2 regions of the Streptomyces griseoaurantiacus genome follow, and region 1 is predicted to be linked to the other one. Evidence: riboswitches for the same ligand, from Rfam matches in the RefSeq annotation. Region 1 holds a riboswitch; the other holds the start of a gene.
The links. A riboswitch is a leader RNA that binds a small molecule or an ion and turns the genes downstream of it on or off. The one in region 1 is predicted to bind glycine.
Positions count from the first base shown of each region.

Region 2: another riboswitch for glycine. It lies ahead of gcvT (glycine cleavage system aminomethyltransferase GcvT); the one in region 1 lies ahead of gcvP (aminomethyl-transferring glycine dehydrogenase).

Region 1 covers NZ_CP108326.1:1,120,974-1,128,205, reverse strand. The annotation lists gene OHB09_RS05095 (MerR family transcriptional regulator) at 1-276, shown strand, start outside; gene OHB09_RS05090 (DNA polymerase IV) at 380-1,984, shown strand; gene OHB09_RS05085 (PRC-barrel domain-containing protein) at 1,879-2,316, opposite strand; glycine riboswitch at 2,431-2,527, shown strand; gene gcvP (aminomethyl-transferring glycine dehydrogenase) at 2,709-5,594, shown strand; gene OHB09_RS05075 (DUF5999 family protein) at 5,670-5,867, opposite strand; gene OHB09_RS05070 (hypothetical protein) at 6,342-6,959, opposite strand.
Region 2 covers NZ_CP108326.1:5,245,386-5,252,617, reverse strand. The annotation lists gene OHB09_RS23460 (ABC transporter substrate-binding protein) at 1-399, opposite strand, end outside; gene OHB09_RS23455 (ABC transporter permease) at 469-1,476, opposite strand; gene OHB09_RS23450 (enhanced serine sensitivity protein SseB C-terminal domain-containing protein) at 1,823-2,614, opposite strand; gene OHB09_RS23445 (enhanced serine sensitivity protein SseB) at 2,725-3,486, opposite strand; gene OHB09_RS23440 (AAA family ATPase) at 3,537-4,262, opposite strand; glycine riboswitch at 4,552-4,653, shown strand; glycine riboswitch at 4,654-4,768, shown strand; gene gcvT (glycine cleavage system aminomethyltransferase GcvT) at 4,835-5,971, shown strand; gene gcvH (glycine cleavage system protein GcvH) at 6,215-6,595, shown strand; gene glyA (serine hydroxymethyltransferase) at 6,643-7,232, shown strand, end outside.

The DNA.
Region 1 (7,232 bases):
GCCGTCCAGCACCTGCGGGAACAGGGCCTGCGGGACCTCGAGCGCGTGACGCTGATGAGCGACGGGGCGACGGTCCACGAGTGCACCTCGCCCGACGAGGTGCACGCGCTGCTCCAGGGCGGGCAGGGCATCTTCGGCATCGCCGTCGGCGTGGTCTGGCGGGACGTCGAGGCCGCTCTCTCCCAACTGCACGGCGAACGCGTCGACACGGGCGAGACCCTCGTCGGGGCGCACCCGGCGGACGAGCTGGCGCGCCGCCGCAACCGGGCGGTCTGAGGCGCCGGGGACGTCGCCGCGCAGCGCGCGCGTTCCGCGGTCCCCGGCACTCCGCACGGGGCGCTTGGCCGCATTGTCAGTGGTGTGGTGCAGCATCGGAGGTGTGCGAAGCGCGCCCACGATCCTGCATCTCGACATGGATGCCTTCTACGCCTCGGCGGAGCAGGCGTCCAAACCCAGCCTGCGCGGGAAGGCCGTCGTCGTGGGGGGCCTGGGTCCGCGCGGGGTGGTGGCCACGGCCTCCTACGAGGCGCGGGTCTTCGGAGTGCACTCGGCGATGCCCATGGGGCAGGCACGGAGGCTCGCCCCGCACGCCGCCTACCTGGTGCCGCGCTTCGGTTTCTACCGCGCCATCAGCGAGCAGGTCATGGGGCTGTTGCGGGCCCTGTCGCCGCTGGTCGAGCCGCTCAGCCTGGACGAGGCCTTCGTCGACCTGGAGGCCGGGGGAGTCGCCCGGGACGAGGAGTCGGCGCGGCTGACCGGGGCCAAGCTGCGCGCGGACATCAAGGCCGTCACCGGGCTGACCGGTTCGGTGGGACTGGCCGCCTCCAAGATGCTCGCCAAGATCGGTTCGGAGCAGGCCAAACCGGACGGCCTGGTGGTCATCCCGCCGGGCACCGAACGGAACCTGCTCGCTCCGATGTCCGTGCGCACCCTGCCGGGGGTCGGTCCGGCCACCGGGGACCATCTGCGCCGGGGCGGGATCACCACCGTCGGGGAGATTGCCGAGGCCGGCGAGGCGGAGCTGGTACGGCTGCTGGGCAAGGCACACGGGCAGGCGCTGTACGCGATGGCGCTCGCGCGCGACGAACGGCCGGTGGTGGCCGAGCGGGACACCAAGTCGGTCTCCGTGGAGGACACCTACGACGTGGACATCCACGACCGGGTACGGGTCCGCACCGAGGTGACGCGGCTCGCCGAGCGCTGTGTCCGGCGGCTGCGGGAGGCGGGGCTGTCGGGGCGCACCATCGTGCTGAAGGTGCGCAGATACGACTTCTCGACGCTGACCCGCTCCGATACCCTGCGCGGCCCCACGGACGACCCGGTGGTGGTGCGCGAGGCGGCCGGGAGGCTGCTCGAGTCGGTGGACACCACCGGCGGGGTCCGGCTGCTCGGCGTCGGCGTCAGCGGCCTCGCCGACTACACCCAGGAGGACCTGTTCGCGCAGGCGCGCCTGGAGGCCGGGCAGGCGGCCGCGGAACCGCCCGAGGAGGCCGGGCAGGGACCGCGGCCGGAGGAGGCCGGTTCGACGGGGCCGCCGGGAGCGTACGGGCGGGGGGCCGGTGGCGCCGCTTCCGGGGAGCAGGCCGCGGCCGACGGGCGGCAATGGCGGGCCGGGCAGGACGTGACGCACACGGAGTTCGGGCCGGGCTGGGTGCAGGGGAGCGGGCTGGGGCGGGTGACCGTGCGGTTCGAGACGCCGCAGTCGGCGCCGGGCCGGGTGCGCACCTTCCGGGCCGAGGACCCCGGTCTCCGGCCCGCCGACCCGCTGCCGCTGATAGCCGGACCGGATCCGGGCGAGGACCCCGGTGGGGATCCGGGCGCGGCCGTCCCCCCGCCCGAGGCGAACGCCGGTGTGCTCCTCGAGGGGCGTGGGGCGGGTCAGGACAGCTCGTCCGTGCCCGCCAGCTCGTCCCTCGCCGAAGGGCCCGGGGCCTCGGCGTCCCGCGTCCCGGTCCCGCCTCCCGCCACTCGTCCGAACGAGTGATCCGGCACGGGGGGAGACACGGCCACGTCGAGTCCGTAGTGGCGGAAGAGCTGCAGTTCCTGCTCGGGAGAGAGGTGACGGCCGACGCCGAAGTCGGGGGCGTCCCTGATCAGGGCGCGCTCGAAGGGGACGCGCAGGGCGCCGTCCTCCAGCTCACTGGGGCCCAGGGGCACGAAGGCGTCCCGGGAGAACAGGCCGGTGCGTATGGCGGCCCACTCCGGGTGTCCGGTGGCGTCGTCGAGGTAGACCTCGTCGATCGTGCCGATCTTGACGCCCTTGCGGTCGAACGCCTTGCGGCCGATCAGATTGCGGGGGTCGATGTCGGTCTGCACGGTCCCGTCCCTCCTGGCTGTGCGTGTCGGGAACACCACGAAACGGCATGTTCCGGGCGGCGGCCACTCGAAAACCGGTCCGAAGGAGCCGCTGGTAGGCTGGTGGACGGCCGTCGACCCCGCGCGGGAGAGTCCTCCGGACACAGTCCGGGGGCGCCGAAGGAGCAAATCCTCCCCGGAATCTCTCAGGCACCCGTACCGCGCGGACGAGGTCACTCTGGAAAGCAGAGCGGGTATCGACGGTGTCCGCTCTCACCGACGGTGAAAGCCGCAGTGCCCGCCGAGGGCCTGTCCGGCGAAGCTCTCAGGTCCGGATGACAGAGGGGGAGGCCGCCGGGGTACCCGCGACGAGGTGCCCCTCGAAGGTCGCGCCAGACCAGGAGGCCTCCGCAATGACCGCCCACCGCACCCCGCTCTCCCGGCTCGAACAGGGCATCCCGTTCGAGCAGCGCCACATCGGCCCCGACGCCGGGGACCGCGCGAAGATGCTCGCCCAGGTCGGCTACGGCTCGCTCGACGAGCTGACCGCGGCCGCCGTGCCCGAGGTGATCAAGAACGCCGGCGCGCTGGACCTGCCCGGCGCCCGTACCGAGGCCGAGGTGCTGGCCGAGCTGCGTGCCCTCGCGGACCGCAACCAGGTGCTCACCTCCATGATCGGCCTGGGTTACTACGGCACGTTCACGCCGCCGGTGATCCTGCGCAACGTCATGGAGAACCCCGCCTGGTACACCGCGTACACCCCGTACCAGCCGGAGATCTCGCAGGGCCGCCTCGAGGCGCTCCTCAACTTCCAGACCGTGGTCGCCGACCTCACCGGGCTGCCGACCTCCGGAGCCTCCCTGCTCGACGAGGGCACCGCGGCGGCCGAGGCGATGGCGCTGTCCCGGCGTATGGGCCGTAACAAGAACGGCCTGTTCCTGGTCGACGCGGACACCCTCCCGCAGACCGTCGCCGTGCTGCGCACCCGCGCCGAGCCGGCCGGCGTCGAGGTCGTCCTCGCCGACCTGAGCGAGGGCATCCCGGCCGGGATCGCCGAGCGCGAGATCAACGGCGTCCTGCTGCAGTACCCGGGGGCCTCCGGCGCCGTCCGCGACCTGCGCCCCGTCGTCGACAAGGCGCACGAGCTCGGCGCGCTCGTCACCGTCGCCGCCGACCTGCTCGCGCTCACCCTCCTCACCTCGCCCGGCGAACTCGGCGCCGACATCGCGATCGGCACCACCCAGCGCTTCGGCGTCCCCATGGGCTTCGGCGGGCCGCACGCCGGCTACATGGCCGTGCGCGAGAAGTTCGCGCGCAGCCTGCCCGGCCGCCTCGTGGGCGTCTCCGTGGACGCCGACGGCGACAAGGCGTACCGCCTCGCCCTGCAGACGCGTGAGCAGCACATCCGCCGCGAGAAGGCGACCAGCAACATCTGCACCGCCCAGGTGCTGCTCGCGGTGATGGCCGGCATGTACGCCGTCTACCACGGCGCCGAGGGGCTGCGCACGATCGCCCGGCGCACCCACCGCTACGCCGCCATCCTCGCCGCCGGGCTCACCGCGGGCGGCGTCGAGGTCGTCCACGGCTTCTACTTCGACACGCTGACCGTCCGCGTGCCGGGCCGGGCCGCCGAGGTGGTCGCCGCCGCCCGGGACAACGGGGTCAACCTGCACCGGGTCGACGCCGACCACGTCTCGCTGTCCTGCGACGAGACCACCGACCGGGCCGCGCTCGGCGCGGTGTGGGGCGCCTTCGGCGTCGAGGCCGACATCGAGGCGCTGGACGAGGCCACCGAGGACGCGCTGCCGGGAGCCCTGCTGCGCACCGACGAGGTCCTCACCCACCCCGTCTTCCACCAGCACCGCTCCGAGACCGCGATGCTGCGCTACCTGCGCCGGCTGGCCGACCGCGACTACGCGCTGGACCGCGGCATGATCCCGCTGGGCTCCTGCACGATGAAGCTCAACGCGACCACCGAGATGGAGCCGGTCACCTGGCCCGAGTTCGGGCAGCTCCACCCCTTCGCCCCGGCCGAGCAGGCCCAGGGCTACCTGACCCTCATCCGTGAGCTGGAGGAGCGGCTGGCCGAGGTCACCGGCTACGACAAGGTCTCCCTGCAGCCCAACGCCGGCTCCCAGGGCGAACTGGCCGGACTGCTCGCGGTGCGCGGCTACCACCGGGCCAACGGCGAGGAGCGGCGCACGGTCTGCCTGATCCCGTCCTCCGCGCACGGCACCAATGCCGCGAGCGCGGTCATGGCCGGGATGAAGGTCGTCGTGGTGAAGACCGCGGAGGACGGCGAGGTCGACGCCGAGGACCTGCGCGCCAAGATCGAGAAGCACCGCGACGAGCTGGCCGTGCTGATGATCACCTACCCGTCGACGCACGGCGTCTTCGAGGAGCACGTCGCCGACATCTGTGCCGCCGTGCACGACGCGGGCGGTCAGGTCTACGTCGACGGCGCCAACCTCAACGCGCTGGTCGGGCTCGCCAAGCCCGGGTACTTCGGCGGCGACGTCTCCCACCTCAACCTGCACAAGACGTTCTGCATCCCGCACGGCGGCGGCGGTCCCGGCGTCGGCCCTGTCGCCGTCCGCGACCACCTGGCGCCGTACCTGCCCAACCACCCGCTGCAGCCCGCGGCCGGCCCGGAGACGGGCGTCGGTCCCGTCTCGGCGGCGCCCTGGGGCTCGGCCGGCATCCTGCCGATCTCCTGGGCGTACGTCCGGCTGATGGGCGGCGAGGGCCTCAAGCGCGCCACGCAGGTGGCCGTGCTCTCCGCCAACTACATCGCCAAGCGTCTGGAGCCGCACTTCCCGGTGCTGTACACGGGCCCCGGCGGGTTGGTCGCGCACGAGTGCATCATCGACCTGCGGCCGCTGACCAAGGCCACCGGTGTGAGCGTGGACGACGTCGCCAAGCGGCTGATCGACTACGGCTTCCACGCGCCGACCATGTCCTTCCCGGTGGCGGGGACGCTGATGATCGAGCCGACCGAGTCGGAGGACGTGAGTGAACTCGACCGGTTCTGCGAAGCGATGATCGCCATTCGCGCGGAGATCGAGAAGGTCGGCGCGGGTGAGTGGCCCGCCGAGGACAACCCGCTGCGGAACGCCCCGCACACCGCCGCCGCGCTCGGCGGCGAGTGGGAGCACGCGTACACGCGTGCGGAGGCGGTGTTCCCGGGCGGAGTGAAGGCCGCGGACAAGTACTGGCCGCCGGTGCGCCGGATCGACCAGGCCTTCGGCGACCGGAACCTGGTCTGCTCCTGCCCGCCGCTGGATGCCTACGCCGAGTAGCCGTTCCGCGGGAACGCGTCGGGGCCGGTGCGGGAGGATTCTCCCGGCCGGCCCCCTTGTGTTTCCGTGTGCGGCTCAGACCGCCATCAGCCGGGCACCGCCGCGGTGCGGGGCGATGATCTGGCCGTCCGGCAGGAGCTCACCGGTGTCCTCGAAGAGCAGAACGCCGTTGCAGAGCAGGCTCCAGCCCTGCTCGGGGTGGTGCGCCACGAGACGGGCGGACTCCCGGTCGGCGGATTCGGCGGTGGGACAGGGTGGCTGGTGCTGGCACATGGTGGAGGGGATCTTTCGCTCTGTCGTGACGTGGGTGGTGCGTGTCGGTTCGGCCCTGCGGCTCGTTGCCTCGTTCATTGCCGCCCCCCGTTGGCGAAGTGTGTTGCTCGGACCCAGTGTTGCCCTGCGGGCGTCGTTCCGCAGGGATTTCGCGGCACCGCTTCTCACAGGGTGTAGACGCATCACTCGCGCGGGCGGTTCAGCCCGACAGTACCGTCACTTCGGATGGTTGGCGATGGTCGGATCAGGCTAGTCAAACCGGGTTGACCAGGGGTTTTCTCTCTAACGAGCGAGGGTGGGCCCGATTGAGCGCAGGTCTGTACCTGAGGGTGCCGTGGCGTGCGCGAGGGGTGGCCGCGTGGCCTCGAACGGTCGTGCGTCCCCTCGTCCCTCAGGGGGGCCGCGGCAGAGGTGTGCCCCGCGGCCGGTGCGGCCGCGGGGCACGGGAGGGGCGGTGGGAAGACCGTGGGCCGCTCAGGCGGCGGGGGAGTCGGCGTGAGCCGGGCCCACGGGGTCGGAGGGGCCGAGCAGTGGCGCCGGGGTCGCCCGGAGGTTGAGCACCGGCAGGAGCTCGGCGGCCCGGTACGGGCGATACGCGGCGATCCCGGGCGGCGCCGGCGCGAGCGGCACCAGCAGGTCGGTGGCGAGCGGGGCGCCGCCCGCCCCGTCGGCCGCGCAGTCGCCGTGCAGCCACAGCGTCAGCATGTACAGCTCCGGTACCGACAGCAGCCGGGGCTGGAACGGCTGCCCCACCGCCTCGGCCTGGCGCAGCGCGATCTCGGTGGAGGCGATGTACGGGCCCTCGAAGAAGTGCGAGAAGGCCCAGCCGTCGGGCGTCAGCATGGTCTCCGCGGCGGCCACCGCCCGGTCGCCGCTGCGGATGAGGAAGCGCCAGCCGGCGAGCCTGGTGGTGGCACCCGCGGTGGTGTTCCGCTCCAGGACGTGCACCGGAAGCGGCAGGTCGGGGGTGACGGGGCCCGGGGCGGCGCGCAGGGAGGGGGTGCGCGCCTCGCGGACCGCGGTCGGGGAACCGAGTGCCGTCAGGACGGAGCGCAGGGCGGGGGCGGGAGCCGGGGGGACGTGCAGCGGCATGGTGGGTCGCCTCTCATTCGACAGGCACGGTGGCGCGCAGGCGTGGGTGGGCGTGCGGACGACGCTGTCTGCTCTCGGGGTCAGAGGTGGGCGGGGCCGGTGCCCGGGCGGCTGACGGCGCCGGGCCGTGGGAAGGACGGCGCTGCGACGACAGGGCGGGGACCATCAACGTCTACTCTCTGCCTCGTTCGCGAATTTTATACGACCCGTGTTCGCCCAATGTTTCGGCTAGACGTACTCGCCATCAACAACAAGAGACCATTCGGTCGTGAA
Region 2 (7,232 bases), 4.1 Mb from region 1:
AAGGGTGAACGTGTAGGTCTTGCCGTCGTCCGAGACCTTGCCCATGTCGGCGGCCAGGTCCGGGGTCAGCTCGGCGCCCGTGGTGCCCGGCTCCGTCTTGTAGGTCAGGAGCTGACGGCTGTAGTAGCGGGAGAAGTTCCACATGAAGCCGTAGTAACCGCGGGTGGTGTCCCACGAGTCGGCGTCCTGGGCGCTGGCGAACTTCAGCTCGCCGCCCTTCTTGGCCAGCGAGGCCTGGGCGACCTTGTCGTTGGCCGCGTTGAAACCGGCCGCGCCGCTCTTCGAACCGCCGTCGCTGTCGTCGTTGCCGCCGCACGCCGCCGTGCTCAGCAGCGCGACGACCGCGATCGCGGCGGCCGCCGCCTGCTTGCGCCGCCCTGTGGTGCGTTGGGTAGTCACGATCTCGGATCCTCCGGATGTCAATCGGTCCGCGGACAATTCGCGAACCTCAGTAGGGGGTACGGCAGTTCAGCGGGAGCCCTTCGGGTCGAGCGCGTCACGCACGCCGTCGCCGAAGAGGTTGAAGGCAAGGACGGTGATGAAGATCGCCACACCGGGGACCACCATGAACATGGGGTCCGACTCGTAGTAGTCGATCGCGGTGGACAGCATCTGTCCCCAGGAGGAGGTGGGCGGCTTGACGCCCACGCCGAGGAAGCTGAGCGCGGCCTCGGTGAGGATGTTGGTCGGGATCATCATCGTCGTGTACACGATGATGGGCGCGACGAGGTTGGGCAGCAGTTCCTTGAACAGGATGTAGAAGCGGCCGGCGCCCAGCGAGCGGGCCGCCTCGACGTACTCGCGCTCACGCATGGACAGCGTCTGGCCGCGCACCACGCGGCCGATGTAGGGCCAGCCGAAGAAGCCGATCACCAGGATCATCACGAAGACGCGCACGCCGGTGCCGGTCAGGCCCAGCATGTGGTTCGGCATGACCGAGACCAGGGCGATGATGAACAGCAGCTGCGGGAAGGCGAGCAGACCGTCCATGACGCGGCTGACGACGGCGTCGACCCAGCCGCCGAAGAAGCCGGCGAGGATGCCCAGCACGGTGCCGAGGACCACGGCCACCATCGCGGACAGGAAGCCGACGAGGAGCGAGATCCGGGCGCCGTAGACGACACGGGCGAAGAGGTCGCGGCCGTTGACGGGCTCGACGCCGAGGAGGTGGTCGCCGCTGATGCCGCCGAGGGACCCGGTGGGGGTGCCGAACAGCGGGTCGATCAGGTTCTCGTGGTACGCGTCGGGGTCCTGTCCGGCCAGGTCCGCGATGAACGGGGCGAAGATCGCGACCAGGACCAGGACGAGCACGACCACACCGCCCGTCAGGGCGAGCTTGTCCCGCTTCAGGCGTTCCCAGGCGATCCGGCCCAGGGAGCGCCCCTGCACGGCCTTCGTCCCGGCGCCTTGAACCGCCGCTTCTTCGGCCGCACTCGGAGCCGCTTCCGCGGTCGGCTCGTGCAATGGTGCCGTCATCTGGCAGGGACCCCTCTCAACCGGCGGTAGCCGGCCCGCACTTGCCGCTCGTAGCGGCGTGATCAGTCCGTCGTACACGGGAGCGAACGCTCCCCTGGTGCGGGAGTCTTCAACGCTCCGGCGATCTGTTGCCAGGGTTGACGGGGAATGGATGCGTAACCGTGATGCTCTTTGAGGTGTTCCGTTATGCGGACAGTGGGTAACAGGAGCCGGACGGTAGGCAATTGGGACACCAGACCCGATAACCCGACGGAACCACTCGTTCCGTTGCCCTCTACGCGCGCAGAAACACGGAGTTAACGTGAAGGTACGATGAGCAGCCTTCACTCGACAGCGTACGCGTGTCTCAGTATCCGGGCGTGTGGGGGTAGCCGTAGCCGGCGGCGGGCGCCGCGGCGGGGGCGTGGGCCTCACGGTCGTAGAACGGCCGGGCCCGGGCCCGCAGCCACATCGCGACCGGGTCGTGCGGATCGGACAGCGCGACGGTCGAGACGGGCAGCCCGTCCGGAACGGCGACGACCGACTGCCGCATCATCGTGCGCACCGCGTCCACGGCCGGGGGCGAGGCCTCGTACACGTCCAGGCCGATGGCGAGGTACGGCGCGCCCAGCGCGGGCTGCACCCAGGCGCGGCGCAGCGCGCGCACGGCGGGGGTGCGGTGCGCGTTCTGCGTGAGCAGGGCGTAGAACTGCGGGATCTCGATGGCCGGTTCACTCAGCCGGAGCGGTCCGGCCGGCTGTCTGTCGAGGCCGGTGGCGATCCGCCGCAGGTCCAGCCAGGGGATGCCGACGCCGCCGCCGGGGGCGTGCGGGTTGAGCCACAGGCCGTAGTGGTCGGGGTAGAGGGCGCGGGCCGCCTCCAGGCCGTCGACCACCTCGTAGGACCGGCTCCAGCCGCTGGCCGACAGCTCCTGGGCGGAGGTCACGCAGGGGGCGTACGGGAAACCGCCGACCTCCATGGTTCCGTACTGGGCGTCGGAGGAACCGGTCTGCCCCTGCCAGAGCAGCATCCAGAGATGACCGGAGGAGGGCGCCGCGAGTGCGCGGAGCAGTGCCTCGTAGGCGTCGTAACGCCCGGGCGTGACTTGGCGCAGCATGTGCTCGACCTGCCCGGCCGCGGCCGTGCCCGACGCGCTCACCTTCTACCGCCCTCTCGCGAGACATTGACTGAGGACAGCTTAAAGGTCGGCCCCCGGCCCGGGGATGGGCCGGGGAGCGCCGAAGTCCGCGGCGGTGCCCGCTCCCGGGGTCAGTAGCCCAGTTGGTAGAAGGGCCGGACGTTCTCCCGGAGCCAGTCGCAGACCGGGTCCTGGGCGGCGTCCAGGAACACCATGTTGACGGGGAGGGTGACGGGGGCCTTGGCCAGCGCCCGGCCGAGGGCCTCCAGGGGGACCGTGTGCGCCTCGGGGTCGAGGGAGGCGAGTTCGACGCCGACGAACATGACGGGCTCGGCGGTCTCGATCGCGGCGAGGCAGCGGCGGGCGGAGAGCACGGCGCCGCTCGCGGCGAACTCGGCGGAGGCGGCGGCGAGCAGGTCGACCGGGTCGTCCTGCCAATCGGGTTCGAAGAGCCGGACGCGGCCGCCGGAGGCGGGGCCGTCCAGCGGGGCGAGGCCGCCGCGGCACAGCTCGGCCACCGCCTCGGGCGGCAACGGGATGCCGAGGGTGCCGTCGGGATTCACGGCGAGGCCGACCTGCGGGGGCAGCCCCCGGGCGAACTCCACGGCGGGCGCGACGGTGAACCCCATGTGCGTGCCCACGACCTGGCGGAACTGCTCCTCGGAGCTGAAGACGGGGACGTACGCCTGGCCGTCCAGCTCCAGGCTCGGCAGGTCGAGCGGACCGCCCTGGGCGCCGCGGCCGTTGGGCAGCGGGATCCAGAGGAAGCTGCGGGCGAGCACCTCGACGATGCGGGCGCCGGCCGAGGGGACGCCGAGGGAGGCGGAGAGCACCTCTTCCAGTTCGTTGCCGGGCCAGCCGCCGTGCGGATGCGCCTGTGCCGGGACGTCCATGTGCCTCTCCTACCCTGCCCTGCCGGTATGTGCCGTTCCGGCACGGAACCCTATCGCCCGCCGGGCCGGTGGGCGCCCCCGAACTCGATCCTGCGCAGGGCCCCGGCCGCGGGGCGGTCCAGGAGGGTGGCGGAGGCGCAGCCCTCGGGCAGGGTCCCGCGCTCGACCGCGCGCAGCAGGCCCCGGGTGGCCCGGCGGTGGCGGAGGAAGGCGTACGCCGAGACCCCCCGGCCCCGCGCGCGCTGGCCCTCGCGGGCCCGCTCGGCACCGACGTCGAGGATCAGCAGGTGCAGGGCGCCGCCGCGCCGGCGGGCCTCCCGGGCGAGCCAGGTACGGACCCAGCCCTGCGTGCCGCAGTCGTGCACGACGACGCCGCCGCCGGCGCGGACCGCGCGCCGCAGACCCGCGTAGTGGGCGAGCCGGACGAGGGGACGGTAGACGGCGTACGGGAGGAGGCGGGGGGCGCGGGCGTCCCAGCGGTCCCGGGTGTCCTGGGAGTCGACCCGGGTGCCGCCGGCGCCGACCGCGCGGCGCATGAGCGTGGACTTGCCGCTGCCGGGCAGGCCGGTCACGACGACGACGTCGCGGGGGCCGAAGATCAGTCCGTGCGGGCTGCGCCCGCCCCGCTCGCGCAGATCGCGCACGACCGGTGCCGGAGCGGAGCCGTACCCCGGTTCGGCGCCCGCGGCGGGCCCGGCCTGCCGCGCGGGCAGCGCGACCGCCCGCTCGGGCAGGGCGAGGGCCGGTGTGGTGCCGTACGCCGTGGTCCTGTCCACCCTGATCGTCCTCCTCCGGGACATGAGTGCCCCTTCCCCGCCGAGCGTAAAGAGAAGGTAATGCACCATGTCTCGCCGTCGCGTCCCTCTCGTGCAACAGGCCTGCTACAGAGGGTGGCTGAGCCGGGATCAGGGGTGCGTCCGGGACGCACGGGAAGATCGCGTCCCCCGGGACCGGGCCGCGGGCGGGCGCGGGTCGCGGACCGGCGGGAGAACGCGGGGACACGGGCCGGGGCGGCGGGGGCGGGGAGGCATGCGATGATGTGGCCCCAACCGCATACCGGCCGTTCGAATCCGCGCGGGAGAGTCCCCGGCCCGAGGGCTGTGACCGGGGCGCCGAAGGAGCAAGCACTCCCTTGAATCTCTCAGGCCCAGTTACCGCGCGGGCGAGGCACATCTGGAAAGCGGGCCGTCCGTGCACACGGCGGTCCCACCCAAGGTGCAAGCCGTGACCCCCTCGCCGGGTCACGGTGAAGCTCTCAGGTTCCGATGACAGATGGGGAGGACCGGGGAGCGCCGTGCGCGCTCCTCCCGCCCGCCCCGCCACGCCCTCTCGTCCGGGAGAACGACCGATGAGCAGCACCGCCTCCGGCGCCCCGCGCCGCACCGCCCTCGACGCCCTGCACCGCTCCCTCGGTGCCACGATGACCGACTTCGCCGGCTGGGACATGCCGCTGCGCTACGGCTCCGAACGCGAGGAGCACCTCGCCGTCCGCACCCGGGCCGGCCTGTTCGACCTCTCCCACATGGGCGAGATCACCGTCACCGGCCCGGACGCCCCGGCCCTCCTCAACCACGCGCTCGTCGGCGACCTCGCCACGCTCGCCGCCGGCCGGGCCCGCTACACCATGATCTGCCGGGCGGACGGCGGCATCCTGGACGACCTGATCGTCTACCGGCTCGCCGACGCGGAGCACCCGGTGTACCTGGTCGTCGCCAACGCCTCCAACGCCCGGACCGTCCTCGACGCGCTCACCGAGCGGGCCGCCGGCTTCGACGCCGTGGTGCGCGACGACCGCGACGCCTACGCGCTGCTCGCCGTCCAGGGTCCCGCCTCCCCCGGCATCCTCGCCTCGGTCACCGACGCCGACCTCGACGGCCTGAAGTACTACGCCGGGCTGCCCGGCACCGTCGCCGGTGTCCCCGCGCTGATCGCCCGTACCGGCTACACCGGCGAGGACGGCTTCGAGCTGTTCGTCGACCCGGCCGACGCCGAGAAGCTGTGGCAGGCGCTCACCGAGGCCGGGGCCTCGGCCGGGCTCGTCCCCTGCGGGCTGTCCTGCCGGGACACCCTCCGCCTGGAGGCCGGCATGCCGCTGTACGGCAACGAGCTGAGCACCGCGCTGACCCCCTTCGACGCCGGGCTCGGCCGGGTGGTGAAGTTCGGCAAGGAGGGCGACTTCGTGGGACGCGAGGCGCTGGCCGAGGCCGCCGAACGGGCCGAGCAGAACCCGCCGCGGGTGCTCGTCGGGCTGGTCGCCGAGGGCCGCCGGGTGCCGCGCGCCGGTTACCCGGTCCTCGCGGACGGCACGGTGATCGGCGAGGTCACCTCCGGCGCCCCCTCCCCCACGCTGGGCAAGCCGATCGCCATGGCGTACGTCGACGCCGCGCACGCCGCCCCGGGCACCGCCGGTGTCGCGGTGGACATCCGCGGCGGCCACGAGCCGTTCGAGGTCGTGGCGCTGCCCTTCTACAAGCGCCGCAAGTAACCGCCCGCATCCCCGCCGCCCGGGGCCACCGGCCCTCCCCGCACCGCGCGGGGCCGCCCCCCGGGCGACGCGACGCGGCCGCCGTCTCGCGCGCGCCGCATGGGACGGGAGGGGAGACTGGGCGCAGCGCGGGGCCGGACCGGCCCCGCCGGTCACCGTCCGGCCGTCCCTCACCCGTCCCCTCCCGACCTCCTTCCCCGACCCCTTTCCGGGCCCTTCCCCCGCGTACAGGAGAATTCAGCCATGAGCGACAACCCCCAGCACCTGCGGTACAGCAAGGAGCACGAGTGGCTGTCGGACGCCGCGGACGGCGTCGCGACGGTCGGCATCACCGAGCACGCGGCCAACGCGCTCGGCGACGTCGTCTACGTGCAGCTCCCCGAGGTCGGCGCCACCGTCACGGCGGGCGAGACCTGCGGCGAGCTGGAGTCGACCAAGTCGGTCAGCGACCTGTACGCCCCGGTCACGGGTGAGGTCACCGAGGTCAACGGCGACGTGGTCGACGACCCCTCGCTGGTGAACTCCGCGCCCTTCGAGGGCGGCTGGCTGTTCAAGGTGCGGATCTCCGGCACCCCGGACGACCTGCTCTCCGCGGACGAGTACACCGCCTTCATCACCGGCTGAGGAACCCACCCATGTCACCCTTGTCCCCCCAGTCATCCCGGTCTTCGATGTCCCTGCTCGACGCCCCGCTGCACGAGCTGGACCCCGACGTGGCCGCCGCGGTCGACGCCGAGCTGGACCGCCAGCAGTCCACCCTCGAGATGATCGCCTCGGAGAACTTCGCCCCGGTCGCGGTCATGGAGGCCCAGGGCTCGGTCCTCACCAACAAGTACGCCGAGGGCTACCCTGGCCGCCGCTACTACGGCGGCTGCGAGCACGTCGACGTGGTCGAGCAGATCGCCATCGACCGGGTGAAGGCACTGTTCGGCGCCGAGCACGCCAACGTGCAGCCGCACTCCGGCGCGCAGGCCAATGCCGCCGCCATGTTCGCGCTGCTCAAGCCCGGCGACACGATCATGGGCCTCGACCTCGCGCACGGCGGGCACCTGACCCACGGCATGCGGATCAACTTCTCCGGCAAGCTCTACGACGTGGTCGCCTACCACGTCGACGGCGAGACCGGGCAGGTCGACATGGCCGAGGTCGAGCGGCTCGCCAAGGAGTCCCGGCCGAAGCTGATCGTGGCCGGCTGGTCGGCGTACCCCCGGCAGCTCGACTTCGCCGCCTTCCGGCGGATCGCGGACGAGGTCGGCGCGTA